Regions from separate parts of the Cronobacter sakazakii genome, predicted to be linked through region 3. Evidence: predicted binding sites of a transcription regulator. Region 3 holds the regulator's gene; each other region holds the start of a gene.

Region 1 (10,775 bases), 1.8 Mb from region 3:
CCAGAGCGGGCGCGCGATTTACGATCAGCAAACCGACCTGACGCGCCTTGAACCGGTGGAAATCGCCCGGCGCGGTATCGGGCGCAAATTCCAGAAGCCAACGGTGTTTGAGGCGCTGACGGTGTTTGAGAATCTGGAGCTCGCGCAAAAGGGCGATAAATCGGTGCGCGGCACGCTGCGCGCGCGGCTGAATGCCGAGCAGACCGACCGTATCGACGCGATGCTGACAACGCTGCGCTTAGGGGCAGAGCGCCAGCGCCTGGCTGGCGCGCTCTCGCACGGTCAGAAGCAGTTTCTGGAAATCGGCATGCTGCTGATGCAGGAGCCGCACCTGCTGCTGCTCGATGAGCCCGCGGCGGGCATGACCGACGCGGAAACCGACTACGCCGCCGAGCTGTTTCGCGCGCTGGCGGGCAAACATTCTCTGATGGTGGTGGAGCACGATATGGGCTTTGTGGAGACCATCGCCGACAAAGTGACGGTGCTGCATCAGGGCCAGGTGCTGGCGGAAGGCTCGCTTGCCGAGGTTCAGGCCAACGAGCAGGTGATCGACGTCTATCTCGGGCGTTAAGGAGCAACGATGTTAAACGTGGATGAACTGCATCAATACTATGGCGGCAGCCATATCCTTCGCGGCGTGTCGCTTGAGGCGCGCACGGGCGAGGTGACCTGTCTGCTCGGGCGCAACGGTGTGGGCAAAAGCACGCTGCTGAAATGTCTGATGGGGCTGATTCCGGCGAAAACCGGCTCGGTCACCTGGCAGGGCGACGTTATTACCCGTTATAAACCGCACCAGCGCGTGGCGGCAGGCATCTCGTATGTGCCGCAGGGACGTGAGATTTTCCCGCGGCTGACGGTGGAGGAAAACCTGCTGATGGGGCTGTCACGCTTTCGCGGTGCAGAGGCCAGAAGCGTGCCAGAGGAGATTTATATGCTCTTTCCGGTGCTGAAATCGATGCGCCAGCGGCGCGGCGGCGATCTCTCCGGCGGGCAACAGCAGCAGCTTGCCATCGGCCGGGCGCTCGCCAGCCGTCCGCAGTTATTGATCCTCGACGAACCCACCGAGGGCATTCAGCCATCGGTCATCAAAGAGATTGGCGAGGTGATCCGCGCGCTGGCCGCCCGCGGCGATATGGCCATTCTGCTGGTAGAGCAGTTTTATGATTTCGCCGCCGGGCTTGCGGATAACTATCTGGTGATGTCCCGCGGCGCTATCGTGCAACGCGGCCCCGGCGCTGCGATGGAAGCCGACGGCGTGCGGGGGCTGGTTGCGATTTGATACTAGTAAAAGGCTGGCAGGAGGCTGGCTTTTTATTACCGACTTGATGAATTCTTATTTAACAGCGCTAAACGAGCGCGGGTTATCTGGCGGGCTCAAAGTTTATCTTTATCGTGATATTATTACACGCGTATTATCAAAGGGATTTAACTGATGACCGCAACGGATGATTTTTAATGCAAAATATTGAGAAAGAAATAATCGAATTCATCAACCAGGATTATAACCCCAAAAAGTATTTTCTCTTTTGCCCCAAACATCCCGTGACGCGCGACACCCGTATCAGAGACGACCTGAATCTCGTTTTTGAGGACAACGAAGCGTTACTGCAAACCTATTTCCGCCGCTGGCATGTTGAGCCAGGCGGCTTTGAAATACTCGATTATTTTCATCCCGACTATTTTGGAAGCAAAGAGCCTGACCCGCATAAACCTCTCACCGTCGCAATGCTGGTGGAGAGCGCAAAGGCGGGGCGCTGGTTATATGAATAAATCTCGTTCATCTCTGATGAGTTCACTACATTTATCAACGAAACGCACTGAACGCATTCTGGCAGAAAAGGATAAAAGATCATGGATAACGATTTCAGGCGTTTCTTCTGTGAGATAATTTTCCGGCCCTTAATGGTGCTCGTTTCCATGTCCTGCATACTCATATTACACGATGCGCTCTATTATTTTGTCTGGCGGGTGTTTTATGGAGCTTATAGCGTTCGGATGACAGTCTCGCTTAATTTAACCTTGTGGTATGGCATATTTCCAGCATTCATTATAATGGCGTTATTACCGCTTCGCTTAATGAAAGGGCATTTGTTGCTGATGCTTTTAATACCGGTAATGCTCCTCGGCTTCGGTGGCTCAACACATTTCATACTCTGTATATTGTTAAGCTTTTACTGGCTACTCGGTGGTGGGCTGATGCTTTTTATGAAATATGTGGTCTATCGACAGGTCGCCGTTTTACTCAAAATCCCTCCGCTATAAAACGTGCGGGCCAGGCGTTTACCCGGCCCGCACTTCACTCAGCCCGGTTGCATCACCCCAACGGCTTTCACGCGCATGCCTTTTACCATCATCAGATACGCCATAGCTGCGAAAACCATCAGCGACGCGAACAGCGACCATGACGGCAGCGTGGTCAGCACAAAGCCGCTGTACATCGGGTTGAACGCCGCGCCCAGCCAGCCGAGCGACTGCACGGAGAAGTAACCGGCTTTCAGGCCCGGCGGGGCAATATTGTCGATCAGCATATATTCACCCGGCGCATAGATGATTTCGCCAAGCGTAAAGACCGCCGCCGCCGCGCCCCACATCCAGAGATTGGTGCCCGACATCAGAAAGCCGCCGAGGCCGAGAATAAAGCAGACGGTGCCGAAGAGCATCAGGCGGCTTAAATTGTCGGCGCGCAGTTTTCTGCCCACCAGGTACTGCAGCGAAACCACAAGAACGGCGTTGACCGGCAGCACCACTGCGACAACCTGCTGCGCCAGCGCGCTGTCGGAAAAGGTTAAGACATATTGCGAAATACAAACGGCAAAGGAGCCGGCCACCAGCGAGCCGAGAAACGCCGAGCCGGTGAACCACAGCAGACGCTGGTCGCGCCACAGCAGCGAGAGCGGCGGCGGGCCTGAGGGAGCGTCGGCCTGCTCATGCGCTGGTGCCACGCGCTGCACAAAAATACTGATAACCACAAAGGTAATGCCAGAGGTCACCGCCGAGAGCCAGAACGGCATATTGAGGCCATAGACCATCAGCAGCGTGCCGACGGGCGGGCCCACCGTCCAGCCGATATTCAGAAAGGTGTAGTTAAGCGAGAAAATACGCGCCTTGGCCGCCGCGCCCAGCGTATCGGCGAAATAACTCTTCAGCACGGTAGAAAACACCGAATACGCGCAGTTAATGATGGCGAAAAAGAGGATCACCAGCAGGGCGTTATGCATCAGCGGGATCGCCACAAAGCCCGCCACAAAGATGGCGATAGCGATGAGCATATAGCGCTTTTTGTCGAAGCGGTCGGCGAACACGCTAAACGCCAGGCTGAAAAAAACGCCTGCGGTCATCGCGCTCGTTAGCGCGACGCCAATTTCATCGACCGACATCGCGAAGCGTTTCGCGAGATAGATCGCCATAAACGGCAGCGTGGCGCCGCGGCCAATGGTCAACATTAACGACGAGCCCAGCAGCGCGACGGTGGAACGCGTTTTCTTTGATAACATTTTCTTATCTTTTTTATCGGGTGAGCGGGAGCGAGCGCCTGTTCAGGCCTCTTTTAAAGCAATAACATGCCATCCGGGCGCTGTACACCCTGTGGGGTGTTCAGAAGTGCTTTACGTTCCCCCCATAAATTAGTGATCTGTCTCTCACCTTAAGATTCCGGTATGGTGAAGTATTAACATAATTTTAATAAATAACAGGGGCAGGGGATGACGCGTAAAGACGGGCTGCTGGCGCTGCTGGTGGTGCTGGCCTGGGGGTTGAATTTCGTCGTAATTAAAGTCGGTTTACACGCCATGCCGCCGCTGCTGCTGGCGGGGCTGCGGTTTTTGCTCGTCGCCTTTCCCGCGCTGCTGTTTGTCGCCCGCCCGAAAGTGCCGTTTCGGCTGCTGCTCGGCTACGGACTGACGATAAGCTTCGGGCAGTTCGCGTTTCTCTTTAGCGCCATTAAGTTCGGCATGCCCGCGGGCCTCGCCTCGCTGGTGCTGCAGGCGCAGGCGTTTTTCACCATTGTGCTCGGCGTGTTTGCCTTTCGCGAACGTCTGCAGGCTAAACAGCTCACCGGCATTGCGCTCGCCGTCGGCGGGATGCTGGTACTGATTGAGGGCAGCCTTAACGGCCAGCATGTGGCGCTGACCGGTTTTATGCTGACGCTCGCCGCGGCGCTGAGCTGGGCGTGCGGCAATATCTTCAACAAAAAAATCATGCAGTTGCCGACGCCGCCTGCGGTGATGTCGCTGGTGGTGTGGAGCGCGCTGATCCCGGTGCTGCCGTTTTTTGCGGCGAGCCTGGTGTTCGACGGCGCGGATGCGGTGGTGCAGAGTCTCGTGAATATCGACAGCGTGACGGTGCTGTCGCTGGTTTATCTGGCCTTTATCGCGACTATTCTCGGTTATGGCATCTGGGGCACGCTGCTCGGGCGTTATGAGACCTGGCGCGTGGCGCCGCTTTCACTGCTGGTGCCGGTGGTGGGGCTTGCCAGCGCCGCGCTGCTGCTGGATGAGCGGCTCTCGGTATTGCAGATTATTGGCGCGCTGCTGGTGATGGCGGGGCTTTATATCAACGTCTTTGGCTGGCGGGTACGGCGAGCGGTGCGCAGCGCATAAAAAAACCGGGCCAAAGCCCGGTTTTTCTTAACGCGACTGGTTGTAGTACGGCACACCCAGTTCGTCTGATTTATCGCTGCCTGCGCTGCGATGGCTGAGATCCAGCGATTCATGATGCTCAATCGGCACCATCATTGTGCTGGTGTCCCCGGCGCACGCGTCAGTTTTGGGGCTGCCTGCCAGCGCATAGCCGGAGGTCAACGCCAGCAACAGCGCAGCGGCGCACGTGACGGATTTCATAATTTCCTCGGTTATCTCCCGAAAGGAGAAGTGTAACGGCGGAATGCCGCCGTCGGCGTTCTTTAACTACTCAGTGATTCAGCGGGTGGAGGTACTTGCCTTCGCCCGGCATCCGCGTCACGCGATATTTATGCGGCGGCACGGAGAAATAGTTCTTAAACGTGCGGGTCAGCGTCTGCTGGGATTCAAACCCATAGCGCTCGGCCAGATAAAGAATCGGTTCGTCGCTCTCTTTGAGTTTGAGGGCAATCTCGGTCAGTTTCCGGTTGCGGATATACTGGCCCAGCGAGTGACCGGTCTCTTTTTTGAACATGCGTTGCAGGTGCCATTTCGAGTAACCCGAACGCGCCGACACTTTCTCAAGGGAAAGGGGGGATTCCAGGTTATCTTCAATCCAGTCCAAAATGCTATGAATAGTAATGGCATCATTGTTGCGTCTGGACATCGTCTTACCTCTTTGCTGTTACGGCAGCACCCTTTTAAGCAGGTATTCGAGGGTCGCCACTTCGTCTGCCGTCAGGTTTTTTGTTAATTCTTGATGCAGGTTTTGTCCTACCAGCTGGTGGCACTGTTCACACAGCACCGCGCCTTCTTCCGTGAGCTCAACCAGGATGCCCCGTTTATCGTTAGGGTTAGGCAGACGCGCCACCCAGCCCTTGCATACCAGACGATCCAGCATGCGCGTCAGAGCACCTAAATCTACTGAGAGCACTTTTTTCAGCTCCCCTGGCGTGATGCGGCCAGGACAGCGAATGGAACAGAGCACCTTAAACTGCGCTGCCGTGATATCGAGCGGCGCAAGGTACTCATTGAGCAGGCGATCCTTTTTCTGATTCACCAGGTGAATCAGTCGTCCTAAAGGAATAATCTCGTTAAACAGATCGCTGTTATTTTCCAACATAGTTGCCCAGGCAAGTAGATTAGTCACGCGAGATATTATTGCCTAGGCAAACATAAGTCAACCGAATGATTTTCGCGATCACACGATCTGCTAAAACGTGTTAAAAACCCTTCAAAATCAAAGGAAAGGTAAGGACTATCGCTGCGATAGCGCGCGCCTGTTAAGCGCGAAAGGCGTAACGTTAAGCGGTGAAAACAGAGAAAAAAGAATAAAAAAACGCCGCCTGAAGCGGCGGCGTTAAGATTAACCGTGGTGCGGTTGTTCCTCAGGAAGCTGAACCGGCCAGCGGCGGAAAATCACAATCGCCCAGATAAACGCGACCAGCGCCGGAATAGCGCCCATATAACCGATGGACGACATCGAGAGTTGCAGGCTCACCTGGTTGCCCACCAGCGCGCCCGCGCCGATACCGATGTTAAAGATGCCGGAGAAGAGCGACATCGCCACATCGGTGGCGTCCGGGGCCAGCGCCAGCACTTTCACCTGCATACCGAGGCCGATAAGCATAATCGCAATACCCCAGAACGCGCTGAGAATGGTCAGGTTTACAGCGCTGTGCGAGGCGGGCAGCAACAGCAGCAGGCAGATAACCAGTACGCCGATGGCGCTACTGATAAGCCCGGAGGCGTGCAGGTTGCCGAGCTTGCCGAAAATCACGCTGCCGATAATGCCCGCGGTGCCGAGCACCAGCAGCAGGAAGGTGGCGAAGTTTTCGCTCAGGCCCGCGACGTTCTGCACGAACGGCTCAATATAGCTGTAGGCCGTGAAGTGCGCGGTCACCACCACGGCGGTCAGCACATAGATGCACAGCAACGCCGGGCGACGGAACAGCGCCGGCAGGCTCGCAAGAGAGCCGGAGTGTTCGCTCGGGATTTTTGGCAGCAGTTTCACCAGGCAGGCGAGCGTAATCAGCGCGCCGATGCCGATGGCGAAAAACGTGGTGCGCCAGCCGAAATATTGCCCGACGATGCGCCCGATGGGCAGGCCGAGTACCGATGCCAGCGCGGTGCCGGTCGCAATCAGGCTCAGCGCCTGGGCGCGTTTGCCCGGCGGGGCCAGACGAATGGCCAGCGACGCGGTAATCGACCAGAAAATCGCATGGGCGAAGGCGATGCCGATACGGCTAATCACCAGCACCTCGAAGCTCCAGGCCATAAACGACAGCATATGGCTCGCGATGAACACCACAAACAGCGCAATCAGGAGCTTGCGGCGCTCCACCTGGCTTGTCAGCAGCATAAACGGCAGCGACATCAGCGCCACCACCCAGGCGTAGATCGTCAGCATAATGCCCGCCTGCGCGGATTCCATATGGAAGCTCGCGGCGATATCAGAGAGCAGACCCACCGGCACAAACTCGGTGGTATTAAAAATAAATGCTGCGACCGCAAGCGTAACCACCCGCAGCCACGCGGTTTTGCGAGAGACTGTATTCATCGTCATAGAAAAGATTCGCGCTGGTCAGAAGTGAATAAGAAGCGAGCGATCTTAAAACTTTCGCCTGCCGGGATACAACCATTTTGTGACGTAAATCTCACTTTTACACCCAGCATGTAACAAACGACGCGGCAGAAACGCAATTGCCGTCCCGGATAACAGACCGCGTGTTAGGGTGTAAAAACAGCAACGACTAAAAACAGGGCGGGGATAACAATGCAATCAGTTGATTTTTATATGGTGGACGCGTTCGCCGATAAAACCTTCAGCGGCAACGCGGCGGCGGTCTGTCCGTTAAGCGAATGGCTGCCGGATGAAACGCTGCTCCTGATGGCGCGGCAGCATAACCAGTCAGAAACCGCGTTTTTTGTGCGCACTGACGACGGCTTCGAACTGCGCTGGTTTACCACACGCTATGAAATCAACCTCTGCGGCCACGCCACGATTGCCGCCGCGCATGTGATTTTCGAGCATCTTGATTACCCGCACAGTGAAATCCGCTTCTCGACGCGCTTTGTCGGCGAGGTGACCGTCACGCGCCGCGGTGACTGGCTGACGCTGAACTTTCCGGCGTGGCAGGCGCAGCCGGTGGACGCGCCCGCGCTGCTGCTGAGCGCGCTGGGGATTGACGGCGCGGTGTCGGTGGCGGCGTATCGAGACTATCTGGTGGAGCTCCAGACTCAGGCGCAGGTAGAGGCGCTGACTCCGGATATTCACGCGTTGATACCGCTCGGCAAACAGGTTTGCGTCACCGCGCCCGGCACACCCGGCGGCCCGTATGATTTCGTCAGCCGCTTTTTCTGCCCCGGCGAGAGCGTGGCGGAAGATCCGGTGACCGGTTCCGCGCACAGTATGCTGATCCCGTTCTGGGGCGAGAAGCTTGGCAAAACGTCGATGCTGGCGCGTCAGGTCTCGGCGCGGGGCGGGGATTTACGTTGTGAATGGCAGGGCGATCGGGTGCTGATTGGCGGCCAGGCGGTGACTTATCTTATCGGCCAGGTATTGCTGCGCTGATGCTTCGGCGCCCGTAGCGGGCGCCGTTTTCATGCTCAGGGCAGACGGGCGATATTCTCTTTAATCACCGTGACCGAATGCTGAAACTTCGCCTGCTCCTCGCCTTCCAGCTGCAGTTCGATAATCTGCTGCACGCCGTTCTGGGCCAGTACCGCCGGAACGCCTATCGCCACGTTGTCGACGCCATATTCGCCGTCAAGAATGCACGATACCGCCAGCGCCCGGTGGCTGCCGGTGAAGATATTGCGGCAGATCTCCGCGATAGTGCCCGCGATGCCATATTCCGTACAGCCTTTGCGGGCGTAAATCTCAAAGCCCAGCCTGCGCACGCGCTCGGCAAGCGCTGCGGTATCCAGCGGCGTACCCGTTTTGCGCTCGTAAACCTGCGCGACCGGCGAGCCATAGACGGAAGAGTGCGACCAGACCGGGAACTGGGTGTCGCCATGTTCACCCAGAATAAAGGCGTCGATGCTTTGCGGGCCGATATCCAGCGCTTCGGCAAGCGAGCGGCGCAGGCGGGTGGTGTCGAGCCAGACGCCGGTACCAATCACCTGGTTGCGCGGCAGGCCGGAGAGCTTCCACACCTGCCAGGTGATGATATCGCACGGGTTGGTGGCGATGAGGAAAATGCCGTTAAAGCCGCCCGCCATCATCTGTGGGACTATCTGGCCGACGATGCGCGCGGTGTTGGTCAGCTCGTCAAGGCGCGTCTGGCCGGGCTTCAGCGCGCCGCCGGAAACGGTGATCACCGCGATATCGACATCCGCGCACTCCTGCGCCTGGCGGGTGGAGATTTTAATCATCCCCGGCATATACGCGGCGGCGTCGCGCAAGTCCTGGCAGTGCCCTTCGACGCGAGCGGCGTCGAGATCCACCAGAATCAGCTCCTCGCCGATATTCTGGTTGAGTAAGGCCCAGGCGGCAGCGGTGCCCACGTTGCCCGCACCGATAATCATCACTTTTCGTGCTCTGTTATTCATGGCGTCATTCCTTGTTAACCCATTTCGCCGCACAGAGTACCTGCACAACCCGGTGCCAGGAAATCCCCATTGTGTATTAAAGCGCGCATCATAAGACAATCGTCTGACCGGCGGGTTGTCGGCGGCACGCGCAACCGGTAAAGCTAATAAAAACAAACAAGGAGCCGCTATGTACCCGATAACCGCCGAAGCGCCAGGCAGCGCTGAAAGCCGGGCGCTGATTGCCGCCCTGGACGCGTACCAGAGCACGCTGTACCCGGCAGAGAGCAACCATCTGGTTGATCTCGCCGATATCCCCGAAGATGAGATGATTTTTATGGTGATCCGCCATCAGGGCGAGGCGGTGGGCTGCGGCGCGGTGATGCTGAATGCTGACGGCTCTGGAGAAATTAAGCGGGTGTATATCGATGCGCGCCACCGCGGGCAGCGGCTCGGCGAAAAACTCATGGCGGCGCTGGAAGCCGCCGCGCGCTCACGCGGCTGCCACACTCTGCAACTGGAAACCGGCATTCACCAGCATGCGGCGGTGAAGCTCTATGAGCGCTGCGGCTATACGCACACCGCACCGTTTGCGCCTTATCAGCCCGATCCGCTGAGTGTGTTTATGCGAAAGCGGGTGTCAGACACGGCAGCAGTTCTGTAAAGGCGTCGAGCTGACGGGTTTTCGCCCTGCGCCGCCAGATAAGCCAGGTATCGATATAGCGCCATTTATCGGCCAGCGGCCACGCCTGCACCTGATGGCTGCCTGGCATACTCTCCAGCATACTGCGCGGGATCATCGCCACACCGGCACCCGCCACCACGCACGCCAGCATGCCGTGGTAAGACTCCATTTCGTGGATTTTGCCCGGCATCGCCTGATCTTCTTTAAACCAGCTCTCGAAATGCCGCCGGTAAGAGCAGTTCGCGCGAAAGGCGTAGATGCTCGCGCCGTTAATCTCCTGCGCGCGCGTGACCTCAGGGTGATTCGCGTGCGCCACCAGCATCATCTCTTCCTGATAGACCGGCATACCTTCCAGATTCGGGTGCAACACCGGGCCGTCGACAAACGCCGCGCTCAGTTCGCCCGCCAGTACGCCGTCAATCATGGTGCCCGACGGGCCGGTCGCCAGATCGAACTGAATTTTCGGATAGCGCTGGTTAAAGGCGGCCAGCACAGCGGGAATGCGCACCGCCGCGGTGCTCTCAAGCGATCCGAGCGAGAAAATCCCCTGCGGCTCGTCGCCGGAGACCACCTCCCGCGCCTCCTGCACCAGCGCCAGAATGCGTTTGCTGTAGTCAAGAAAACTATGCCCGGCGGGCGCGAGCTTCAGGCGCTGGTTCTCGCGGATAAACAGATCCACGCCCAGATCTTCTTCAAGCTGGCGGATGCGGGTGGTCAGGTTAGACGGCACCCGGTGAACGCGCTGGGCGGCGGCCGTGATGCTGCCGGTTTCGGCCACGGCGTTAAACATCTCAAGCTGGGTTAAATCCATCGCATTCTCTCCGGGTGAATGGAATCGTCAATATTATTCACTTTTCAGAAATACCAGAGCAGGCCAGGCTATACCAGAGGTTTTGACATGTCTGGTGTAAAAAAGCGTCACCGATAACAATTCATAAGTG
Region 2 (10,775 bases), 2.0 Mb from region 3:
CGCACAGCGAAATGTCGCAAAAACAGCATTAACGTCGATGCAATTGTGATGACGGCTATTTGCGCGACAGTCGGTAGCGAAGGTAAGAACAGCAGTGGCGACAGACCAGCCATAACGCACAGGCTCAACGCGGGCAGTGAGATCACAGACACCTCCTTGTTGCCACGAAGTGTGCGGTCGAAAAGGAACGTTGTCAGGCTGTAACTGGTGGATTTACGAGATGTGCAGAGAAGAATTTATGGTATTGCAGATGTTGCAGGCAATGCGTCGAGAAAGCTCGCAAAGTCATGTGACGGGCACAAAAAACGGCACCCATAAGTACCGTTTTCTGCAAGGTTAAGCGATAAACCTTAACCGTAAATATTGGCGCGGTCGCGTAGTTCTTTGCCCGGTTTAAAGTGCGGAACGTATTTACCTTCCAGCTCGACTTTATCACCTGTTTTGGGGTTACGCCCGGTGCGTGGTGCGCGATAGTGTAAGGAGAAACTGCCGAAACCCCGGATTTCAATACGCTCGCCCTGGGCAAGGGTAGAGGCCATATGTTCCAGCATCTCTTTAACCGCATCTTCCACCGCTTTCGCCGGGATATGGGAGTGCTGGCTTGCAAGTCTTTCGATTAATTCTGACTTGGTCATGTTTCCTCCGGTTTCCATTCAGGAAAATTGTCTTACAGCTATCATCGAACAAGGGCGGCCAAAGCCGCCCTTAGTGTCTGATTACAGGCCGGAACCTGTAATCTGTCAAGGCAATTACTCGCCTTTAGCTGCTTTGAACGCTTCAGCCATTGCGTTAGAGAAGTTGCCTTCTTCCTGTTTGTTGTTAACAGAAGCGATTGCATCTTTCTCGTCAGCTTCGTCTTTCGCACGAACAGACAGGCTCACAACGCGGTTCTTACGATCAACGCCGGTGAATTTAGCTTCAACGTCGTCACCAACGCTCAGAACCAGAGTCGCGTCTTCTACGCGGTCACGGGAAGCTTCAGAAGCGCGCAGGTAACCTTCAACGCCGTCTGCTAATTCAACTGTGGCACCTTTCGCGTCAACTGCGGTTACTTTACCAGTAACGATTGCACCTTTCTTGTTCAGTGCAACGTAGTTGTTGAACGGATCTTCTGCGAGCTGTTTAACGCCCAGTGAGATACGCTCACGCTCTGCGTCAACCTGCAGTACAACGGCAGCGATTTCGTCGCCTTTTTTGTACTCGCGAACGGCTTCTTCGCCAGCCACGTTCCAGGAGATGTCAGACAGGTGAACCAGACCGTCGATGCCGCCGTCCAGGCCGATGAAGATACCGAAGTCAGTGATAGACTTGATTTTACCTTCAACGCGATCGCCTTTGTTGTGGGTCTCAGCGAACTGCTGCCACGGGTTGGCTTTGCACTGTTTCAGGCCCAGGGAGATACGACGACGTTCTTCGTCGATATCCAGAACCATCACTTCTACCACGTCACCAACGTTAACGACTTTGGACGGGTGGATGTTTTTGTTGGTCCAGTCCATTTCGGAAACGTGTACCAGGCCTTCAACGCCTTCTTCGATTTCAACGAAGCAGCCGTAGTCGGTCAGGTTGGTTACGCGACCAGTCAGGCGGGTGCCTTCCGGGTAACGTTTAGCGATAGCAACCCACGGATCTTCGCCCAGCTGTTTCAGGCCCAAAGAGACACGGGTACGCTCGCGGTCGAACTTCAGCACTTTAACAGTGATTTCGTCGCCCACGTTCACGATTTCGCTCGGATGCTTAACGCGTTTCCAGGCCATATCAGTGATGTGCAGCAGGCCGTCTACGCCGCCCAGATCAACGAATGCACCGTAGTCAGTGAGGTTCTTAACGATACCTTTAACTTCCATGCCTTCCTGCAGGTTTTCCAGCAGCTGATCGCGCTCTGCGCTGTTTTCAGATTCGATAACGGCACGACGAGAAACAACAACGTTGTTGCGCTTCTGATCCAGCTTGATTACTTTGAATTCAAGCTCTTTGCCTTCGAGGTGCAGGGTGTCACGAACCGGACGCACGTCTACCAAGGAACCCGGCAGGAACGCACGAATACCGTTCAGCTCAACAGTGAAGCCGCCCTTGACTTTGCCATTGATAACACCAGTAACGGTTGCAGCTTCTTCGTAAGCTTTTTCCAGCATCAGCCACGCTTCGTGACGTTTAGCTTTCTCACGAGACAGCAGGGTTTCACCGAAACCGTCTTCTACTGCATCCAGAGCAACGTCAACTTCGTCACCAACCTGGATTTCAATTTCGCCCTGGGCGTTTTTGAACTGCTCTGCCGGAATGGCGGACTCAGATTTCAGACCGGCGTCAACCAGTACTACGTCTTTGTCGATAGCAACAACAACGCCACGAACGATAGAACCCGGGCGGGTTTCGATTTCTTTCAGGGATTCTTCAAAGAGTTGAGCAAAAGATTCAGTCATGTTTAATCTTCAGGTTTTAAATTAACGTCCACCTGGCATCATGCTGGGTGGGGTTGTTTCACATACCCGCTGTCACTCCATTGCAACGGGGGTACTGCAAATTCGGTCGCGTTACTTCGCGAGCGCCAGTTTTTCACGGGCGTATTCAAGCGCCTTTTCGATAACTTCTTCAATGCTAAGGCTGGTGGAATCCAGCACCAGAGCATCGTGCGCGGGCACTAACGGCGCTACTGGCCGGTTACGATCGCGGTCATCGCGCTCTTTTATCTCGGCCAAAAGGCGTTCAAAGTTAACACTAAAGCCCTTTTCCTGCAACTGTAGCATACGGCGATGAGCACGTTCCTCGGAGGAAGCATCAAGGAAAATTTTCACTGGCGCATCAGGGAAAACCACCGTTCCCATGTCGCGCCCGTCGGCAATCAGGCCGGGTGCTTCACGAAATGCGCGCTGACGGCGCAGCAGTGCTTCGCGCACACGCGGGAACGCGGCAATCTGCGAGGCGGCGTTGGCCACCTCCTGCGTGCGGATCTCGGCACTGACGTCTTCACCTTCCAGAATGACTTCCAGTTCGCCCTGCTGCGCGACGAAGCGCACATCCAGGTGCGCAGCCAGCGGAACGAGCGCTTCTTCGGAAGCGACATCAACATGATGATGCAGGGCGGCCAGCGCGAGAACCCGATAGATGGCGCCGGAATCCAGCAAATGCCATTGCAGGGTTTCAGCCATCGCTTTACAGAGCGTGCCTTTCCCTGCGCCGCTTGGGCCATCGATTGTGATTACCGGGACGGATGCCGTCATCTTTTTCTCCTTCAATAACAAATGGCAGGCCTGCAACGTGAACGCGGCGCATTATACGCTTCATCACCGCAGACTGTTATCTTTCCGGCAAAATATCGCCGCCATTGTGGCTGAGTGTAGAAGAAGTGGGCGCAGATGCCCGGAACGGCGCGCTGCCGTTCCGGAAAAATACGTATTTAAGCAGAGTGGCTGATACGCGCGAGCTGCGCGAAATAATTCGGGAAGGTTTTCGCGGTGCATTTCGGGTCGAGAATAGTAACCGGCGTGTCGGAAAGCGCCACCAGCGAGAAACACATCGCCATGCGATGATCGTTATAGGTGCCGATATCCGCAAACTGTAACTGCGCAGGCGGCGTGACGGTAATGAAGTCATGCCCCTCTTCAACCGTGGCGCCGACTTTACGCAGTTCGGTGGCCATCGCCGCCAGGCGGTCTGTTTCCTTCACACGCCAGTTATAGATATTACGAAGCGTGGTGGTGCCGGTGGCGAACAACGCGGTGGTCGCGATGGTCATCGCCGCGTCGGGAATATGGTTCATATCCATATCAATCGCGTTCAGCTCACCGCGGGTGCAACTGATGAAATCGTCGCCCCAGGTGATGTGTGCGCCCATTTTTTCCAGCACGTCAGCAAAGCGAATATCGCCCTGCACACTATTGCGCCCAATACCGGTGACTTTGACAGTGCCGCCTTTAATGGCTGCCGCCGCGAGGAAATAAGACGCGGAAGACGCATCGCCTTCTACCAGATAATGTCCTGGCGACTGGTACTGCTGGCCGCCCTGAATGACAAAACGCTGGTAGTTTTGGTTTTCCACCTCAACCCCAAAGGTTTTCATCAGGTGCAACGTGATATCAATGTAGGGCTTTGATACCAGCTCGCCTTTAATGTCGATAGCGGTGTTGCCCGGTGCCAGCGGAGCGGCCATTAACAGCGCGGTCAGGAACTGGCTTGAAACGCTGCCATCAACGGTCACGTTGCCACCGGTGAATCCGCCTTTCAGATGCAGCGGCGGATAGTTTTCCTGCTCCAGATACGTGACATCTGCGCCGCCCTGACGCAGCGCGTCGACCTGATGTCCAATCGGGCGCTCTTTCATGCGCGGCTCGCCAGTCAGCACCACATTATTAGTGCCAAGGCACAGCGCCGCTGCCAGCGGACGCATTGCGGTTCCGGCGTTACCTAAAAACAGTTCCAGCTCCACTAGCGTATTGAACGGCCCGCCCTGCCCCTGAATTTCACAGCGGGTGCGATCGTCTGAAAGCGAATAATGAACGCCAAGCGCGTTGAGCGCGTTCAGCATATGGCGCACGTCGTCGCTGTCCAGGAGGTTGGTGAGCGTCGTGGTGCCTTTTGCCAGTGCGGCGAGCAGCAGCGCCCGGTTGGAAACGCTCTTGGAGCCAGGAAGATTAATGGTGCCATCCACGCGCGCGATGGGTTGTAAGGTCAGGGATTCCTGCATGGAAAAAGTCTCAATAAAACAGAATAAAAACCCCGCGGCCAGCCGCGGGGCGAATCATAACGGAAGGATTAACCGTGACGGCGTTCGAAATCCACCATGAAGTCGGTCAGGGCTTTCACCCCTTCGAGCGGCATCGCGTTATAAATAGAGGCACGCATGCCGCCGACCACGCGGTGGCCTTTCAGCGCGTGCAGGCCCGCTGCAAAAGATTCTTCAAGGAACAGCTTATCCAGACTGCTGTCGGCGAGCTGGAACGGTACGTTCATGCGTGAACGGTTAGCCGTTGCAACATCGTTGCGATAGAAATCACTATTATCAATCACGCCGTAGAGCAGATCGGCTTTTTGCTGGTTGATCTTGTCCATCGCCGCCACGCCGCCGTTGGTTTTGAGCCATTTAAACACCAGGCCCGCGAGATACCAGGCAAACGTTGGCGGCGTGTTGAACATGGAGTCGTTTTCGCTCAGCACGCTGTAATCCAGCACCGACGGGCAAGAGACATGCGCCTTGCCAAGCAGATCCTCACGCACGATAACCAGCGTCAGGCCCGCCGGGCCAATGTTTTTCTGCGCGCCCGCGTAGATGACGCCGTAACGGCTGACATCAATCGGATGAGAAAGAATGGTGGAGGAGAAATCGGCGGTAACGATAGCGTCGCCAAAATCAGGCGTATCGTTAATCGCGATGCCGTCGATGGTTTCATTCGGGCAGTAGTGCACATAAGCGGCATCCGCCGAGAGCTGCCACTCGCTCATCGGCTTAATGGCGCGTTTGCCATCAACGGTGATTTTCGCGTCGATCACGTTCGGCGTCAGGTATTTTTTGGCTTCTTTAACCGCGCTTGCCGCCCAGTAGCCGCCATCAACATAATCGGCAGTCGTTTTGTCGCCCAGCAGATTCAGCGGAAGCGCGGAGAACTGCCCGCGTCCGCCGCCGTGGCAGAATAACACTTTATAATTTGAGGGGATTTCCAGCAGATCGCGAAAATCCTGTTCCGCCTGTTCCGCCACCTGAATAAACTCTTTGCTACGGTGGCTGATTTCCATCACAGAGGTGCCTAACCCCTGCCAGTCACGCAACTCTTCCTGAGCCACTCGTAACACATCCGCCGGCAGCATCGCCGGGCCAGAACTAAAATTGTAGACCTGAGCCATTTCCCCTCACCACGCTAAAAGCAATAAGTTTTTCCTGTGGCTATCGGTTTTATCATTCCGTTGACAGGGCTGCAACGGCTAATCCTGGCACCAGAGGGAATGTGCGCCAAATCACACAACACAATCCGCCAGCGCAGCGCCCGCTGACGGTGGAATTTGCTGTCAGGTGACGCGGGTCGCGGTGCTTGCCTTCACCCATATATGGTTTTTGCAGCGCGGACAGGACGGTTTCACACCGGCATCAAACGTCACCACTTCGCTACACCGGATACAGGCGTAATCGCCGGTTTCAGGGATGTGTTCAAAACGCTCGCTGCAATACTCCGGCAGAATCGACAGTCCCGGGCGCACCAGTTTATCCGGATAGTAATAAACGCTGATTTGGCCGTTAGCCTCAAGGATAGCGAGTCGCACCTGCCCCAGATGCTCCACGCCTTTGGTACGCAGCTCCATAAAAAACTCAAATTCGGTCATGTTCTCCCGGTTGAGCTTTTCCCAGGCCAGTTCGCCGTCTTCAATAATGATGCGCGGTTTGCCCTCCAGTAGATCCTCAAGCTTTTCGCTACAGGACATCAGCCACATCACCAGACGATAGAGCACGCCGAGCGTAACAAACACTACCAGCACGGGCAGCAGCGGCACGTCGTCATAAAACGCCACGTCCCCCGCCGCTGATCCGAGCGTCAGAATGATTAGTACTTCAAAGAGCGACATCTGACGTACGCCACGTCGCCCGGTAATTTTGAGAAACAGAAACACCAGGATAAAGGTGTAAAGGCTGCGCAGCGCGACTTCACCCAGAAATTCTAATGGAAACTTGTCAAGCGCCATCCGTTGCAAATCGAAAGCTTTCATATTTTTCTTACGCCATAACAGGGAGTTATCTTGATTAATGATAGTCGTAAGATTTATTTTTGCCGCATCGGGCGGGACGATGGCGCAGAAGGGCTAAAATCCGTATCATTGCGCGCTTTGCGTACGATAAAAGTGGATCCCATGACTCAAACCTTCATCCCCGGCAAAGATGCCGCACTGGAAGACTCCATCGCTCGCTTCCAGCAGAAACTCACCGATCTGGGCTTTAACATCGAAGAAGCCTCCTGGCTAAACCCGGTGCCGAACGTCTGGTCTGTGCATATTCGCGACAAAGAGTGCGCGCTGTGCTTTACCAACGGTAAAGGTGCCACCAAAAAAGCCGCGCTGGCTTCCGCGCTGGGCGAATACTTTGAGCGTCTGTCCACCAACTATTTCTTCGCCGATTTCTGGCTGGGCGATACGATCGCAAACGGCCCGTTCGTGCACTATCCGAACGAAAAATGGTTTCCGATCCCGCAAAGCGATGAACTGCCGGAAGGCATTCTTGATGCCCGCCTGCGCGCGTTTTACGATCCGGAGAACGAACTGACCGCCAGCATGCTGGTTGACCTGCAGTCTGGTAATGAAGAGCGCGGCATCTGCGCCCTGCCGTTCACCCGCCAGTCAGATGAACAGACCGTTTACATTCCGATGAACATCGTCGGCAACCTGTATGTATCCAATGGCATGTCCGCGGGCAATACCCGCAACGAAGCCCGTGTTCAGGGGCTGTCTGAAGTGTTTGAGCGTCATATCAAGAACCGCATTATTGCCGAAAGCATCAGCCTGCCGGAGATCCCGCAGGAGGTGCTGGCGCGCTATCCTGGCGTGGTCGAGGCTATCAATACACTTGAAGCGGAAGGCTTTCCGATTTTCGCTTACGACGGCTCTCTCGGCGGAAAATATCCGGTTATCTGCGTTGTACTGTTTAACAGGGCCAACGGCACCTGCTTTGCCTCCTTCGGCGCGCATCCCGATTTCGGTGTGGCGCTGGAGCGTACCGTCACCGAGCTGCTGCAGGGTCGCGGCCTGAAAGATCTCGACGTGTTTACGCCACCGACGTTCGATGATGAAGAAGTTGCCGAACATGCGAACCTTGAGACGCACTTCATCGACTCCAGCGGTCTTATCTCCTGGGATATGTTCAAGCAGGACGCGGATTATCCGTTTGTAGACTGGAGCTTCGCCGGTACGACGGAAGAAGAGTTCGCTACCCTGATGGCGATTTTTAAGGCTGAAGATAAAGAAGTCTACATCGCCGATTACGAGCATCTGGGCGTTTACGCCTGTCGTATCATTGTGCCGGGCATGTCTGACATCTATCCGGCAGAGGATCTGCTGCTCGCGAATAATAATATGGGTAGCCATCTGCGCGAAACGCTGCTGGCGCTGCCGGGCAGCGAGTGGGAGAAAGAAGATTATCTGAACCTGATCGCTCAACTGGACGAAGAAGGCCATGACGACTTCACTCGCGTGCGCGAACTGCTGGGCCTGGCAACGGGTAAAGACAACGGCTGGTATACCCTGCGCATCGGCGAGCTAAAAGCGATGCTGGCGCTGGCTGGCGGCGATCTGGATCAGGCGCTGATCTGGACTGAATGGACCATGGAATTTAACGCATCGGTGTTTAGCGCCGGGCGCGCCAACTACTATCGTTGCCTGCAGACGCTTCTGCTACTGGCGCAGGAAGAGGAACGCGAGCCGCTACAGTACCTTAATGCCTTTGTTCGTATGTATGGCGCAGACGCGGTGGAAGCCGCGAGCGCGGCTATTAGCGGCGAAGCGCCCTTCTATGGCCTACAGCCCGTCGACGGCGATCTGAAAGCTTTCCCGGCGCATCAGTCGCTGCTGGCTGCCTATGAAAAACTTCAACGGGCTAAAGCCAGGTTTTGGCAAGGAAATTGATATAACGCATATCAATTGACCTGCTTCACACTTATGTTTAGCAAATATGACGGGGCGCGTTTACGGCCCCGTTTTTATTTGTCTGGTTAAAAGTTTGAATGTAAATATCAAGTTAATTACTGGTGAATATTAAATATATCCACCCGGCTTGATTGTTACCTTTTTTAGCCAATAATTCATAATGATTAACACTTTATGAGGAGAGGCAAACCGCTTTTTTTCAACACTTTTAATAATATTTAAAATTTATTTTTTATTTGATAATCATAAAGTTAAGCTGAAATTGCGTAAAAACCAGACGCATTTCAGTCCTGCAAACCTGGCGAGATATGATCCATATCAAATTTTACTGCATCATGCTTTGTTAGTATCAACTCGCCGAATAAATAAAGAGAGAGTTAGTGTGAAAGCTGACAACCCTTTTGACTCCTTACTCCCTGCTGCGATGGCGAAAGTTGCCGAGGAAGCGGGCGTTTATAAAGCCACGAAACATCCGTTAAAGACGTTTTATCTGGCAATTACGGCTGGCGTATTTATTTCCATTGCGTTTGTTTTCTATATCACCGCCACCACCGGCGCTGCCGCGATGCCTTTTGGCATTACCAAACTGATTGGCGGTATCTGTTTCTCACTCGGTCTGATTCTTTGCGTCATTTGCGGCGCCGATCTTTTTACTTCAACGGTGCTGATTGTGGTCGCCAAAGCCAGCGGGCGTATCACCTGGGGTCAGCTGACGCGCAACTGGGTAAATGTTTATATCGGCAACCTGATTGGCGCCCTGCTCTTTGTCTTACTGATGTGGCTTTCCGGCGAGTATATGACCGCCAACGGCGGCTGGGGGCTTAATGTCCTGCAAACGGCGTCGCATAAAGTTGAACATACATTTATTGAGGCAGTTTGCCTTGGCATCCTGGCTAACCTGATGGTCTGCCTGGCCGTCTGGATGAGTTATTCAGGACGCAGCCTGATTGATAAGGCCTTTATTATGATTCTGCCGGTCGGCATGTTTGTGGCCAGCGGATTCGAACATAGCATCGCCAACATGTTTATGATCCCGATGGGGATAGTGATTCGTCACTTTGGCAGCCCGGAGTTCTGGAGCGCGATCCACGCTTCGCCAGACCAATTTTCTCATCTGACCGTGATGAATTTCATCGTCGATAACCTGATACCGGTAACGATTGGTAATATTATCGGTGGAGGGTTGCTTGTCGGATTGACGTACTGGGTCATTTACCTGCGTGGCGATGACCATCGCTGATAGTTGTTCCAGGCAGTAAATAAAAAATCCACTTAAGAAGGTAGGTGTTACATGTCCGAGCTTAATGAAAAGTTAGCCACAGCCTGGGAAGGTTTTGCGAAAGGCGACTGGCAGAATGAAGTCAACGTCCGCGACTTTATCCAGAAAAACTACACGCCATACGAGGGTGACGAGTCCTTCCTGGCTGGCGCAACTGAAGCCACCACTACCCTGTGGGACAAAGTTATGGAAGGCGTCAAACTGGAGAACCGCACTCATGCGCCAGTCGACTTCGACACTTCCGTAGCGTCCACCATCACCTCGCATGACGCAGGCTATATCAACAAGTCTCTTGAGAAAATTGTTGGCCTGCAGACTGAAGCTCCGCTGAAACGCGCCATTATCCCGTTTGGCGGCATCAAAATGGTTGAAGGTTCCTGCAAAGCGTACAACCGCGAGCTGGATCCGCAACTGAAAAAAATCTTCACCGAATACCGTAAAACCCACAACCAGGGCGTATTCGACGTTTACACCAAAGACATCCTGAACTGCCGTAAATCCGGCGTGCTGACCGGTCTGCCGGATGCTTACGGCCGTGGCCGTATTATCGGTGACTACCGCCGCGTTGCGCTGTACGGTATCGACTTCCTGATGAAAGACAAATATGCACAGTTTGTCTCTCTACAGCAGGATCTGGAAAATGGCGTAAACCTGGAAGCGACTATCCGTCTGCGTGAAGAAATTGCTGAACAGCACCGCGCTCTGGGCCAGATCAAAGAGATGGCAGCGAAATATGGCTGCGATATCTCCGGTCCGGCGACTAATGCGCAGGAAGCTGTACAGTGGACTTACTTCGGCTACCTGGCTGCGGTGAAATCCCAGAACGGTGCCGCGATGTCCTTTGGCCGCGTCTCCACCTTCCTTGACGTGTACATCG
Region 3 (10,775 bases):
GTTGTGCGCGCGGAAAAGGTCATGCACGGCAAGACCTCAGTGATTTCGCACACCAACAGCGGCGTGTTTGCGGGGCTCAACAACCCGCTGACCGTGACCCGCTATCACTCGCTGATTATCGACCGCGCCACGCTGCCCGCGGAGTTTGAGATAACCGCCTGGACGGACGCGGGCGAGATCATGGGCATTCGTCACCGCCACCTTGCACTTGAAGGCGTGCAGTTCCACCCGGAAAGCATTCTCAGCGAGCAGGGCCATCAGCTACTGGCGAACTTCCTTTCGCGCTGAATTTTTATTGCCTTTTAGTGATTTTTTATTCATATTTTGTGCTTATCTTTTCATGTGCGATGGCACATTTACTGGATGGGCATGAAATGGCAACTGAAAAAACAGCAATTACGCGCGCCACCTTTGATGACGTGATCCTGCCGATTTATGCACCGGCTGAATTTATCCCGGTGAAAGGCAAAGGCAGCCGCGTGTGGGATCAGCAGGGCAAAGAGTATGTCGATTTCGCGGGCGGGATCGCGGTAACCGCGCTCGGCCACTGCCACCCGCGGCTGGTAGAGGCGCTGAAAGCGCAGGGCGAAACGCTCTGGCATACCAGCAACGTCTTTACCAACGAGCCTGCGCTGCGCCTGGGCCAGAAGCTGGTGGACGCCACGTTCGCCGAACGCGTGGTGTTTATGAATTCCGGCACCGAAGCTAACGAAACCGCGTTCAAGCTCGCCCGCCACTACGCCATCACCCGCCACAGCCCGTACAAAACCAAAATCATCGCGTTTTATAACGCCTTTCACGGACGTTCGCTGTTTACCGTCTCCGTGGGCGGCCAGGCGAAATACTCCGACGGTTTCGGCCCGAAACCGGCTGATATCATTCATGTGCCGTTTAACGATCTCGATGCGGTAAAAGCGGTGATGGACGACCACACCTGCGCGGTCGTGGTCGAGCCGGTGCAGGGCGAGGGCGGTGTGACCGCCGCGACGCCGGCCTTCCTGCGCGGCCTGCGCGAGCTGTGTGATAAGCATCAGGCGCTGCTGGTGTTCGATGAAGTGCAGTGCGGCATGGGCCGCAGCGGCAAGCTGTTTGCTTATATGCATTACGGCGTGACGCCGAACATCCTGACCAGCGCCAAAGCGCTCGGCGGCGGCTTCCCGGTTAGCGCGATGCTCACCACTCATGATATCGCCTCGGCGTTTCACGTCGGCTCGCACGGCTCCACTTACGGCGGCAACCCGCTCGCCTGCGCGGTGGCGGGCGAAGCGTTTGATATCATCAACACTCCAGAGGTACTGGGCGGCGTAGCGCATAAACGCGAGCAGTTCGTACAGCATCTGGCGCAGATTGGCGAGCAGTACGGCTTATTCAGCGATATTCGCGGTATGGGCCTGTTGATCGGTGCCGAGCTGACGCCCGCCTTCCACGGACGCGCGCGCGATCTCCTCTACGCCGCGGCGGCGGAAGGGGTGATGGTGCTGAACGCCGGGCCGGACGTGCTGCGTCTTGCGCCGTCGTTGCTGGTGGAGCGCGCGGATATCGACGAAGGCATGGCCCGCTTTGCGCGCGCCGTCGCGCGCGTGGTCAACGGCTAATCATGGTGACTGGCTCAGGCGTCGTCTGAGCCAGATCCCGTGATGCGGGCGCTGACGCCACGCCACGGAAGAGATGGTATGCATGGTGCGCAGGTGATCGAGAATGCGCAGCAGATGATGTTCCATCACGCCCGGTGCCCCTTCCGGTAAGACATCTTCGCCCTCCAGGACCGCCTCGTTTTGCGTATCGCCCGGCGCGTCATGCTCAAGCCGCTGCTGGCAGCGCTGTAGCGCAATTTCACACGCCTGTAAGTAGCGCGCTGCGGTTTCTGGCGGCAGCGCGGTTTGCTCGCGCGCCATCGTCGTTATCGCGTTGATGTGCTCGACAATAAACTGGCTGTGCGTCACCCACAGGCGCATATCCTCCAGATAACGGCTATTAAAGCCGGGCTCCTGCATGGCCTGATTAAGCGAGTTATAAAGCGCGTTATGCGCCTGGTTGACCTGCATACGCTGCCACGCGAGCGGGCCGGGTTGCGGGTCGCCGCTCAGGATCAGGCGCAGCGCCTCCTGGTCTGCCTCCAGCGCGTCATGCGCATTCTGGCGCAGCAGGCCGCTTTGCCACTGGGGCCAGAGCCAGACCATGCCGCCGAACGCGATAAGACAGCCGGACAGGGTGTCTATCAGGCGCGCCACGATATACTGCTCGCCGTTGAGCGTCAGGATTTGCAGCGAATAAACCGCCGTGACGGTAAAGCCAATCATCGCCCAGCCGTAGTGCCGCCGGATTATCAGATAACTGATTAACGTCACCAGCAGCATACCGAGCAGGGTATAGCCCTGCGGCACTTTCAGGTGCAGCGTGATGCCCGCGATAATCAGCCCCGCCAGCGTGCCGCCCGCCCGGTGCAGGATACGCACGCGCGTCGCGCCATAGCCGTTTTGGGTGACGAACAGTACCGTCATCAGGATCCAGTACGGCTTCGGCAACTGGAACGCGCTCCCTAACAACCCCGCCGCCGCCAGCATCACGCCCAGACGCGCGGCGGTGCGCAGCGCGGCGGATTTCAGCGACAAATAGCTTTTCAGCGCCCGCAGCAGCGGCAGGCGGCGCTTACCGCTGTCCATCAGGTCACGGGCGTAGAGCGGGCGCTGGGTGCGCAGCACGCGTGCAATACGGCTAAAATGGTATTCGCAAAACTGGCCAACCGGGTTATCCGGGTGCTGGCGGGCGATTTTCGCCAGCGCCTCGATCTGCTTATCCATTGAGAAGCGGTGCGAATAGCGGTGGTAAAGAATATCGTCAGAGAGCGTGCGCAGGCGCGTGGCGACGGTCTGCGCCGTCCAGCGCAACACCGCTTCGGCGTGGCTGCGCTCCACCAGTTTTTGCACTTCGCCGGGCTGATGCAGCGACACCGAGATGTGCTCCTGGAGATCCAGCGCCACCTGAAACGTGCGCAGCAGGCGCTTGTAACCGTTCTGCTTAGTGGCGGAGAGCATCTGCAACTGCTGATAGCACTGGCTTATCTGATCCACCACTTTTTGCTGATGCACCAGCAGCGGCGGCAGCGCCTGTTCCGGCTCGGTGTGGCGCGTCAGCAGGCTGTATTTGGCTTCGCAGTAGTCGGCGAGGCTTTTATAAATCATGCTTAACGATTCACGCAGCGGCTGCTCGCGCCACAGCCAGAACCAGAAACCGTTAAACGCGCCATACCAGAGCGTGCCGAGCACATAGAGCAGCATAGGCTGCCAGATGGGCATATTGCCGGCGAGGCTTAACGTAAAGATCGCCGCGATGAGCGAGGCGGGCAACAGACGCGCATGCAGCGGGCTGATTTCCGCCGTCACGCCAAGCAGCAGCGCCAGCATCAGCAGAATGAGCGGCAGCGGCACAGACTGCAGCAGCAACAGCTGCACCGCCAGGCTGCTCAGCGCAAACAGCGATGCGCCGATGATCAAGCGTTTAAAAAAGCGTTTGTGCGGGGTATCGAGACCGGCAATGTTGCAGCAGGCGGGAACGAGTGAAAACAGTAACCCTTGTTGAAGATGGCCCAGCATCAACCCGACCGCCACCGGCAGGCTTAAGATGAGCGTTTGCCGTAAAGCGTAATTAATTTCAGGGTGATAGATAAGACGACGCCACATAGGGGAGAAGTATAGATACAAAAACGGCGTGTTACCGAAGCGACACGCCGTTTTTTGATTTTTTAGCGGGTTCCGTAAACCACGATGGTTTTCCCGTGGGCGGAGATCAGGTTTTGATCTTCGAGCATTTTCAGAATGCGGCCAACGGTTTCGCGGGAGCAGCCGACGATCTGGCCGATTTCCTGACGCGTGATTTTGATCTGCATCCCGTCAGGATGGGTCATCGCGTCCGGCTGTTTCGCCAGGTTCAGAAGGGTCTGCGCGATGCGGCCAGTCACGTCGAGGAAGGCGAGGTTGCCCACTTTCTCAGAGGTAACTTGCAGGCGGCGAGCCATCTGCGAGGAAAGACGCATCAGAATATCCGGGTTAACCTGGATCAGCTGACGGAATTTTTTGTAGGAGATTTCAGCCACTTCACAGGCAGTTTTAGCGCGAACCCAGGCGCTGCGCTCCTGACCTTCCTCGAACAAACCCAGTTCGCCGATGAAGTCACCCTGATTCAGGTACGAGAGGATCATCTCCTTGCCCTCTTCATCTTTGATCAGCACTGCCACTGAGCCTTTAACGATGTAATACAGCGTCTCCGCTTTTTCACCCTGGTGAATCAGCGTGCTCTTAGATGGATACTTATGAATGTGGCAATGTGACAAGAACCATTCAAGAGTCGGGTCTGTTTGCGGTTTGCCAAGCACCATGCGCGGTTATCCTCTGTTTTAAACTGGCTCCAAAGACAGGGCGCGTAACCCCTGTCTGGCTTTGCATTCATCATCTTCCCGAGTCCTGGGAAGTTGGCTGTCCGTGGACGTCGCAGCCGATAAATTATCTTCTCCTCTGCATACATGCGTAACATCAATGTATCGCCGCTGCATCCAGACTGTTTTAGCATAGCTTTTCTCAGGTGTCTCCTGTTGTCTCGTTTCAGCTTGACGCAGGTCGCCCTTCCATTGCCTCTGACGTCGCGCGCGCGTAATCTGTCAGAAAAATGAATAGCCTGGAGTGATTAACATGCATGCACGAGTGAAATGGGTGGAAGGGTTAACCTTCCTGGGCGAGTCCGCCTCCGGGCATCAGATCCTGATGGACGGCAACTCTGGCGACAAAGCGCCGAGCCCGATGGAAATGGTTTTGATGGCCGCAGGTGGCTGCAGCGCGATTGATGTTGTCTCTATTCTGCAAAAAGGCCGTCACGACGTGACCGACTGCGAAGTGAAGCTGACGTCAGAGCGTCGCGAAGAAGCGCCGCGTCTGTTTACGCATATCAATCTGCATTTTGTGGTGACAGGCAAAGCCCTGAAAGACGCGGCAGTGTCGCGCGCGGTGGATCTGTCGGCAGAGAAGTATTGCTCAGTGGCGCTGATGCTCGGTAAAGGGGTCAACATCACCCATTCGTATGAAGTGATTGAAGCGTCATGAGATGACGGACGGCCCGGCAGGCGCAGCGCCACCGGGCATCGCCGTCACGCTATCTGTTTTCCTTCCATCAGCCGCTGCACCAGCGGCAGCATAATAAGTTCCATCGCGAGCCCCATCTTCCCGCCCGGCACCACCAGCGTATTGATATGTGAGATAAACGAGCCCTGCAGCATCGCCAAAAGCCACGGATAATCGATGTTATCCAGATTGCGGAAGTGAATGACCACGAAGCTTTCATCAAGCGACGGAATGCCTTTCGCGGCGAACGGATTGGAGGTGTCCACCGTCGGCACGCGCTGGAAGTTAATATGGGTGCGTGAGAACTGCGGCGTGATGTAGTTAATGTAATCTTCCATCGAGCGCACCACGGAATCCATCACCGCCTCGCGCGAGTGGCCGCGCTCGCTGGTATCGCGGATGAGCTTCTGTATCCACTCCAGGTTGACGATAGGCACCACGCCTACGAGTAAATCGACATGCTTCGCCACGTCATGCTGCGGCGTCACCACGCCACCGTGCAGCCCTTCGTAAAACAGCACGTCTGTCGGCTCCGGCAGCGGCTGCCACGGCGTAAACGTGCCGGGCACCTGGTTCCACGGCACCGCTTCGTCATAGGTGTGCAGATATTTACGCGACTGTCCTTTGCCGGTCAGCCCGTACTCCACAAAGGTTTGCTCCAGCAGGCCGAAATCGTTCGCCTCCGGGCCGAAGTAACTGATATGGCGGCCAAGATCGCGCGCTTTACGAATAGCCATGTCCATTTCCGGGCGCGTGTAGCGGTGAAAGCTGTCGCCTTCCACTTCGGCGGCACGGAGATTCAGCTGGGCGAAAATTTTACGAAACGCGAGGCTGGTGGTGGTGGTTCCCGCGCCGCTGGAGCCTGTGACGGCGATAACCGGATGTTTGGCAGACATAGCGAGACAACTCCCTGAAGCGGCGGGGCAAGGCTCCGCCTGGCAACGTTAACCGCGAAACTGCGAACGCGGCATGATATTGACCGTTTCGTGCAGCTCAGACCACACCAGAACGGCTTCGCCACTTTGCAACTGACGCCGCACGTCGGCGACCTTTTGCTCAAGCGAGCGTTCATGTTCACCATAATCGGTGCCTTCGCGCAAGACGAAGGCTTCAATCAGGCGCTCCAGGGTGTCGGGCGCGATCTCTTGCCAGGGAATAATCATTTATCGGTCCAGATACGGGGTTAACCAGTCAGGAATGCGCTGTTCCAGCCACATTTTGGGCTGACGCAGCGTGCCGCCGACAAAGCCCACGTGACCGCCATGCTCTGTCAGTTGATATTCAATATTAGCAGGCAGCGTGGTGGTGTCGGGGATCACGTGATGATCCATAAACGGGTCGTCTTTGGCGTGGATAATCAGCGTCGGCCGGGTGATGCTGGCGAGACGCGGCATCGCGCTGCACTGGCGATAGTAATCGACGGCATCGCTAAAGCCGTGAATTTTCGACGTAATCAAATCATCGAAATCGCGGATGCGGCGCAGGCGCTTAAGCTGGGCGAGTTCAATCGGCAGCGTGCCGGGCCAGGCCTTCAGCTTGCGGGTGGCGTTGGCTTTCAGCAGGTTCAGCAGATAGAACTGATAAAAGCGTGAAAAGCCTTTTTCCATATGGTTGCAGCAGTGTTCGAGCATAAACGGCGCGGACACAATCACGCCTGCCGTCAGCGGGAAGCTGGCGTCAATCTCCGCCATCAGGCAGCCGAGCATATTGCCGCCGAGCGAATAGCCCACCGCCGCTGTCGGCACGGTGCCGTAGCGCTCATCCAGCCAGCGCAGGAAAAAGGTGCCGTCTTCGGTTTCGCCCGAATGATAGATGCGCCCCAGTTTGTTTGGCACGCCGCTACAGCCGCGAAAGTGCATCACCACGCCGAGCCAGCCACGCGCTTTCGCCGCATGGATAAGGCCGTGGGCGTAAGGACTGTGCAGGCTGCCTTCCAGACCGTGAAACACCACCAGACGCGGTTTATGACGCGCCTGGTCTGGGTTTTCGCTAAACGCCAGGTCAACAAAATCGCCGTCCGGCAGATCCAGACGCTGCCAGTGCGGCTCAAACTGCAAACGGCGGCGCAGCACGCGCGGCAGCATGGTTTGCAGATGTGGATTGCTGACTCCCGGCATTGGCTGAAAGTGTGAGGAATCGGTGTTCAGTGCAGGAAGTTCTGCGGGAGTAATGTCGGCCATAGCTGATGTCTTTTATTAGTTCGCTAATTACTATACCGGTTGTGATTCATTTTGTTGATGCTTTGGTGCGGATCATTCGGCCAGTAAATTGCGCGAGAACAGGTGAATATCGGCATCCGGCTTGCGTCGCCAGAGCCTGGCCTTACGCGCGCCGGTGGCGACGCTCTCGCCGGTCTCTTCAAACATGCCGGACGCCTCAAAGCGCCGGATCAGGCTTTTACGCTGGATGGGCTGGCCGAGAATAATCTCCGTCGCCTCCTGAAGCTGGCTCAGCGTAAAACACTCCGGCAGACAGTAGACCGGCAGGAGCGAATACATCGTTTTCTGGCGCAGGCGGCGCAGCGCGGCCTCGATAATCGTCTGGTGATCGAACGCCAGCTCGATAGCGTCAAGCTCCGCCACCGGCACCCACTGCGCATCGCTGACGGAGGCGATATGCGGCTGGCAGTCGACCCAGGCGATAAGCGCAAACCAGGCGGCGGTGAGGCTCCAGCCGCGCGGATCGCGATCCGGGCCGGAAAACGTCTCCAGTTGCTCAAGCCAGGACGGGCGCACGCCGGTTTTTTCGGTCAGCTTACGCAGCGCCGTCGCGTGGGTGGAATCATCTTTCTGCATATCGATAAACCCGCCGGGCAGCGCCCAGCGGCCCTGCTGCGGCTGACGGGCGCGCTGTACCAGCAGCACGCAGAGCGCCTGATCGTGCAGGGTGAACAGCACGCTGTCGACGGTCACCAGCGGGGAAGGGAACCGCGCAGGGTCATAAGTTTCCAGATATTCCGCTTCAGTGGTCATGCGCCGCTCCGTTTAATTGTCTCAGAGACAAGTTTAACAGCCCTGAACGCCGGGACAAAGCAAACCTGTAATGTTTTAATTTTCAGTGACATGCTATTTTTTAGCCAGTGCGGCGAAAATTTCGCTTGCTTATTAGTGTCTCTTGGACAATATTAAATGTGTCGCAAGGACATAAACTAATTAACCGGGGGGCGAAAATGATGCAGCCGCAACTGATGGTAGACGGACAAGAGATTGCAACACAGACCGGGCGTTTTCCTGACGGCGCCGTGTGGGCGAAAGTGACCGGCGCACTGCCGCGCGTCGCCTCGCTGATGCGCATTCGCGCCGCCGCCATGAAAACGATGGACGATTTCATGCTGCTGGCGCAGCTCACCGACGCGGTGCGCCAGCACTGTGACGTGCGCTTTAGCCATCTGGAACTACCGTGGCTGCCGTATGCCCGCCAGGACAGGCACATGCAGCCGGGTGACAGCTTCGCGCTGAAAGTCTTCGCCCGCCAACTGAACACCCTCGGTTTCGACAAAGTGATCGTACTCGACCCGCACAGCGAAGCCGCCGCCGCCGCGATTGAAAATCTGGTGGCTATCCCGCAGGAGCGTTGCCTGTTACAAAGCAAGACGCTGGAGCGTGCCCTGAAGGCTGGCGAGTTAATGCTGGTGGCACCCGATGCCGGGGCGCTTAAAAAAATCCATGCCGTCGCGCAGGCGGCGGGCGTTCATGAATTTGCCATTCTGACCAAACAGCGCAACGTCGCGACCGGCGAGCTGACCGGTTTTCGCCTGGTGGACGGTGACGTGAAAGGCAAAGCGGTGCTGATTGTGGACGATCTCTGCGATGCGGGCGGCACGTTTATCGGCTCAGCCCAGGTGCTGCGTGACGCCGGGGCAAGCAGCGTCAGTCTCTATGTCACCCACGGCGTGTTTTCTAAAGGCGTCGAAAACCTGCTGAATAACGGCATTGATAAGCTGTATACGACCACCTCCTTCGCGCCCGCTGAACTGGCGCAGGAACGGGTAGAAATGATTGATATCAATACAATTTATAACGCGTAAGGAGAAGGGCGATGAACATGAATCCGATTCTGGCTATTGATGGCTACAAAGTGTCGCACCGCGAGCAGTATCCGGCAGGCACCACTAAAGTCTATTCCAACTTTACGCCGCGCAGCGACCGCCATTTCCACTCTCCTGTCGCGGACGGCAAACTGGTGTTCTTCGGCCTGCAGGGATTCCTGCAATGGTTCCTGGTCGATCTGTTTAACGAGCAGTTCTTCGCGCGCCCTGAGGCGGAAGTGGTAGATGAGTATCAGGCGGTGATGGACAGCTATATCGGCAAGGGCGCTGTCAGCGCGGACCACATTCGTGCGCTGCATCAGCTCGGTTATCTGCCGCTGCATATCAAAGCGCTGGATGAAGGCAGCAAAGTGGCGATGAAAGTGCCGGTGCTGACCATTACCAATACCCTTCCGGAATTCTTCTGGCTGGTGAACTACCTGGAAACCGTGCTATCGGCGGAGCTGTGGAAATCCTCCACTAACGCCACTATCGCGCACCACTACCGGACTATCTGCGAGCGCTGGGCAGAGAAAACTTGCTCTGACGTAAGCCACCTCGATTTTCAGTGCCACGATTTCTCGTTTCGCGGCATGTCCGGCCTTCAGGATACCGCGCAGGCGGGCTGCGGCCACCTGCTGAGCTTTAAAGGCACCGATAATATTCCGTCGATGCTCTACGCCCGCGATTACTACACCCAGGGCCAGGAGTGCTTTATTGCTGCGTCCATCCCGGCGACCGAGCACAGCGTGATGTGCATGGGTGAAAAAGAGAGCGAAATCGAGACGTTCCGCCGCCTGATTTGCGATCTCTACCCGAACGGCTTTGTCTCGATTGTCTCGGACACCTGGGATTACTGGCGCGTTATCACGGAATATACCCGTGAGCTGAAAACGCAGATTATGGCGCGTGAAGGCCGCGTGGTGTTCCGCCCGGACAGCGGCGACCCGGTGGATATCCTCTGCGGCACCGGTGCCGATGACGACACGCGCGCCGATCGCACGCCGGAAGAGAAAGGCTCTGTAGAAGTGCTGTGGGAAATTTTCGGCGGCACCGTGAATGACAAAGGCTTCAAAGTGCTCGACCCGCATGTGGGGCTGATTTACGGCGATTCCATTACGCTTGAGCGCGCCGAAGAGATCCTGCGCCGCCTTGCGGCGAAAGGCTTCGCCAGCTCTAATGTGGTGTTCGGCGTCGGTTCGTTTACCTATCAGTACAACACCCGCGATACCTTCGGGTTTGCGATGAAAGCGACATACGGCGAAGTGAACGGCGTGGGCCGCATGATTTTCAAAGAGCCGAAAACCGACAGCGGACTGAAACGCTCAGCGCGCGGGCTGCTGCGCGTCGAGCGTGACGACAACGGCGACTATCAGCTGTTTGACGAACAGACGCTGGAACAGGAACAGCAGGGTGAACTGAAAACCCGTTTCCTGGATGGCAAACTTCACGGCGTGGAGCATCTGGAAACCCTGCGCCAGCGCCTGGCGGCGCAGCGTTAATTTCGCCTGCCGGGCGTTCGCGCCCGTGTGGTATCCCTTCTGACGGCGCCTGCGTGTGCAGGCGCACATTCATTAAATTACACGTAACCGTCGGTTTTCAGCATTTTGTCGAGCGTGCTCATTTCAATAGCGAGT

The links. The regulator CRP, encoded in region 3, controls carbon source genes, mostly activating them, when cyclic AMP is high. The targets are predictions, from matches to a motif close to ATGTGANNNNNNTCACAT.
Region 1: CSK29544_RS15235 (sugar transporter) is a predicted target of CRP. The motif match lies at 7,260-7,277, and genes of this name have one in related genera.
Region 2: focA (formate transporter FocA) is a predicted target of CRP. The motif match lies at 8,926-8,943, and genes of this name have one in related genera.

What each region holds. Positions count from the first base shown of each region.
Region 1 covers NZ_CP011047.1:3,186,671-3,197,445, forward strand. The annotation lists gene urtD (urea ABC transporter ATP-binding protein UrtD) at 1-571, shown strand, start outside; gene urtE (urea ABC transporter ATP-binding subunit UrtE) at 581-1,279, shown strand; gene CSK29544_RS15200 (DUF1493 family protein) at 1,456-1,770, shown strand; gene CSK29544_RS15205 (hypothetical protein) at 1,852-2,262, shown strand; gene ydeE (efflux MFS transporter YdeE) at 2,301-3,494, opposite strand; gene eamA (O-acetylserine/cysteine exporter) at 3,702-4,598, shown strand; gene marB (multiple antibiotic resistance protein MarB) at 4,626-4,838, opposite strand; gene marA (MDR efflux pump AcrAB transcriptional activator MarA) at 4,909-5,283, opposite strand; gene marR (multiple antibiotic resistance transcriptional regulator MarR) at 5,302-5,736, opposite strand; gene CSK29544_RS15235 (sugar transporter) at 5,983-7,182, opposite strand; gene CSK29544_RS15240 (PhzF family phenazine biosynthesis protein) at 7,393-8,190, shown strand; gene CSK29544_RS15245 (L-lactate dehydrogenase) at 8,226-9,170, opposite strand; gene CSK29544_RS15250 (GNAT family N-acetyltransferase) at 9,340-9,813, shown strand; gene ptrR (putrescine utilization regulator PtrR) at 9,773-10,645, opposite strand.
Region 2 covers NZ_CP011047.1:3,850,346-3,861,120, forward strand. The annotation lists gene CSK29544_RS18350 (ComEC family protein) at 1-146, opposite strand, end outside; gene ihfB (integration host factor subunit beta) at 351-635, opposite strand; gene rpsA (30S ribosomal protein S1) at 750-2,423, opposite strand; gene cmk ((d)CMP kinase) at 2,535-3,221, opposite strand; gene aroA (3-phosphoshikimate 1-carboxyvinyltransferase) at 3,398-4,684, opposite strand; gene serC (3-phosphoserine/phosphohydroxythreonine transaminase) at 4,753-5,838, opposite strand; gene CSK29544_RS18380 (DUF421 domain-containing protein) at 6,001-6,693, opposite strand; gene ycaO (30S ribosomal protein S12 methylthiotransferase accessory factor YcaO) at 6,835-8,598, shown strand; gene focA (formate transporter FocA) at 9,002-9,859, shown strand; gene pflB (formate C-acetyltransferase) at 9,911-10,775, shown strand, end outside.
Region 3 covers NZ_CP011047.1:1,353,998-1,364,772, forward strand. The annotation lists gene CSK29544_RS06255 (aminodeoxychorismate synthase component II) at 1-288, shown strand, start outside; gene argD (bifunctional acetylornithine/succinyldiaminopimelate transaminase) at 375-1,595, shown strand; gene CSK29544_RS06265 (YccS/YhfK family putative transporter) at 1,596-3,680, opposite strand; gene crp (cAMP-activated global transcriptional regulator CRP) at 3,743-4,375, opposite strand; gene CSK29544_RS06275 (OsmC family protein) at 4,686-5,093, shown strand; gene CSK29544_RS06280 (phosphoribulokinase) at 5,138-6,007, opposite strand; gene CSK29544_RS06285 (YheU family protein) at 6,056-6,274, opposite strand; gene CSK29544_RS06290 (hydrolase) at 6,275-7,291, opposite strand; gene CSK29544_RS06295 (NUDIX hydrolase) at 7,364-8,083, opposite strand; gene prs (ribose-phosphate diphosphokinase) at 8,281-9,138, shown strand; gene CSK29544_RS06305 (nicotinate phosphoribosyltransferase) at 9,150-10,640, shown strand; gene CSK29544_RS06310 (5-bromo-4-chloroindolyl phosphate hydrolysis family protein) at 10,718-10,775, opposite strand, start outside.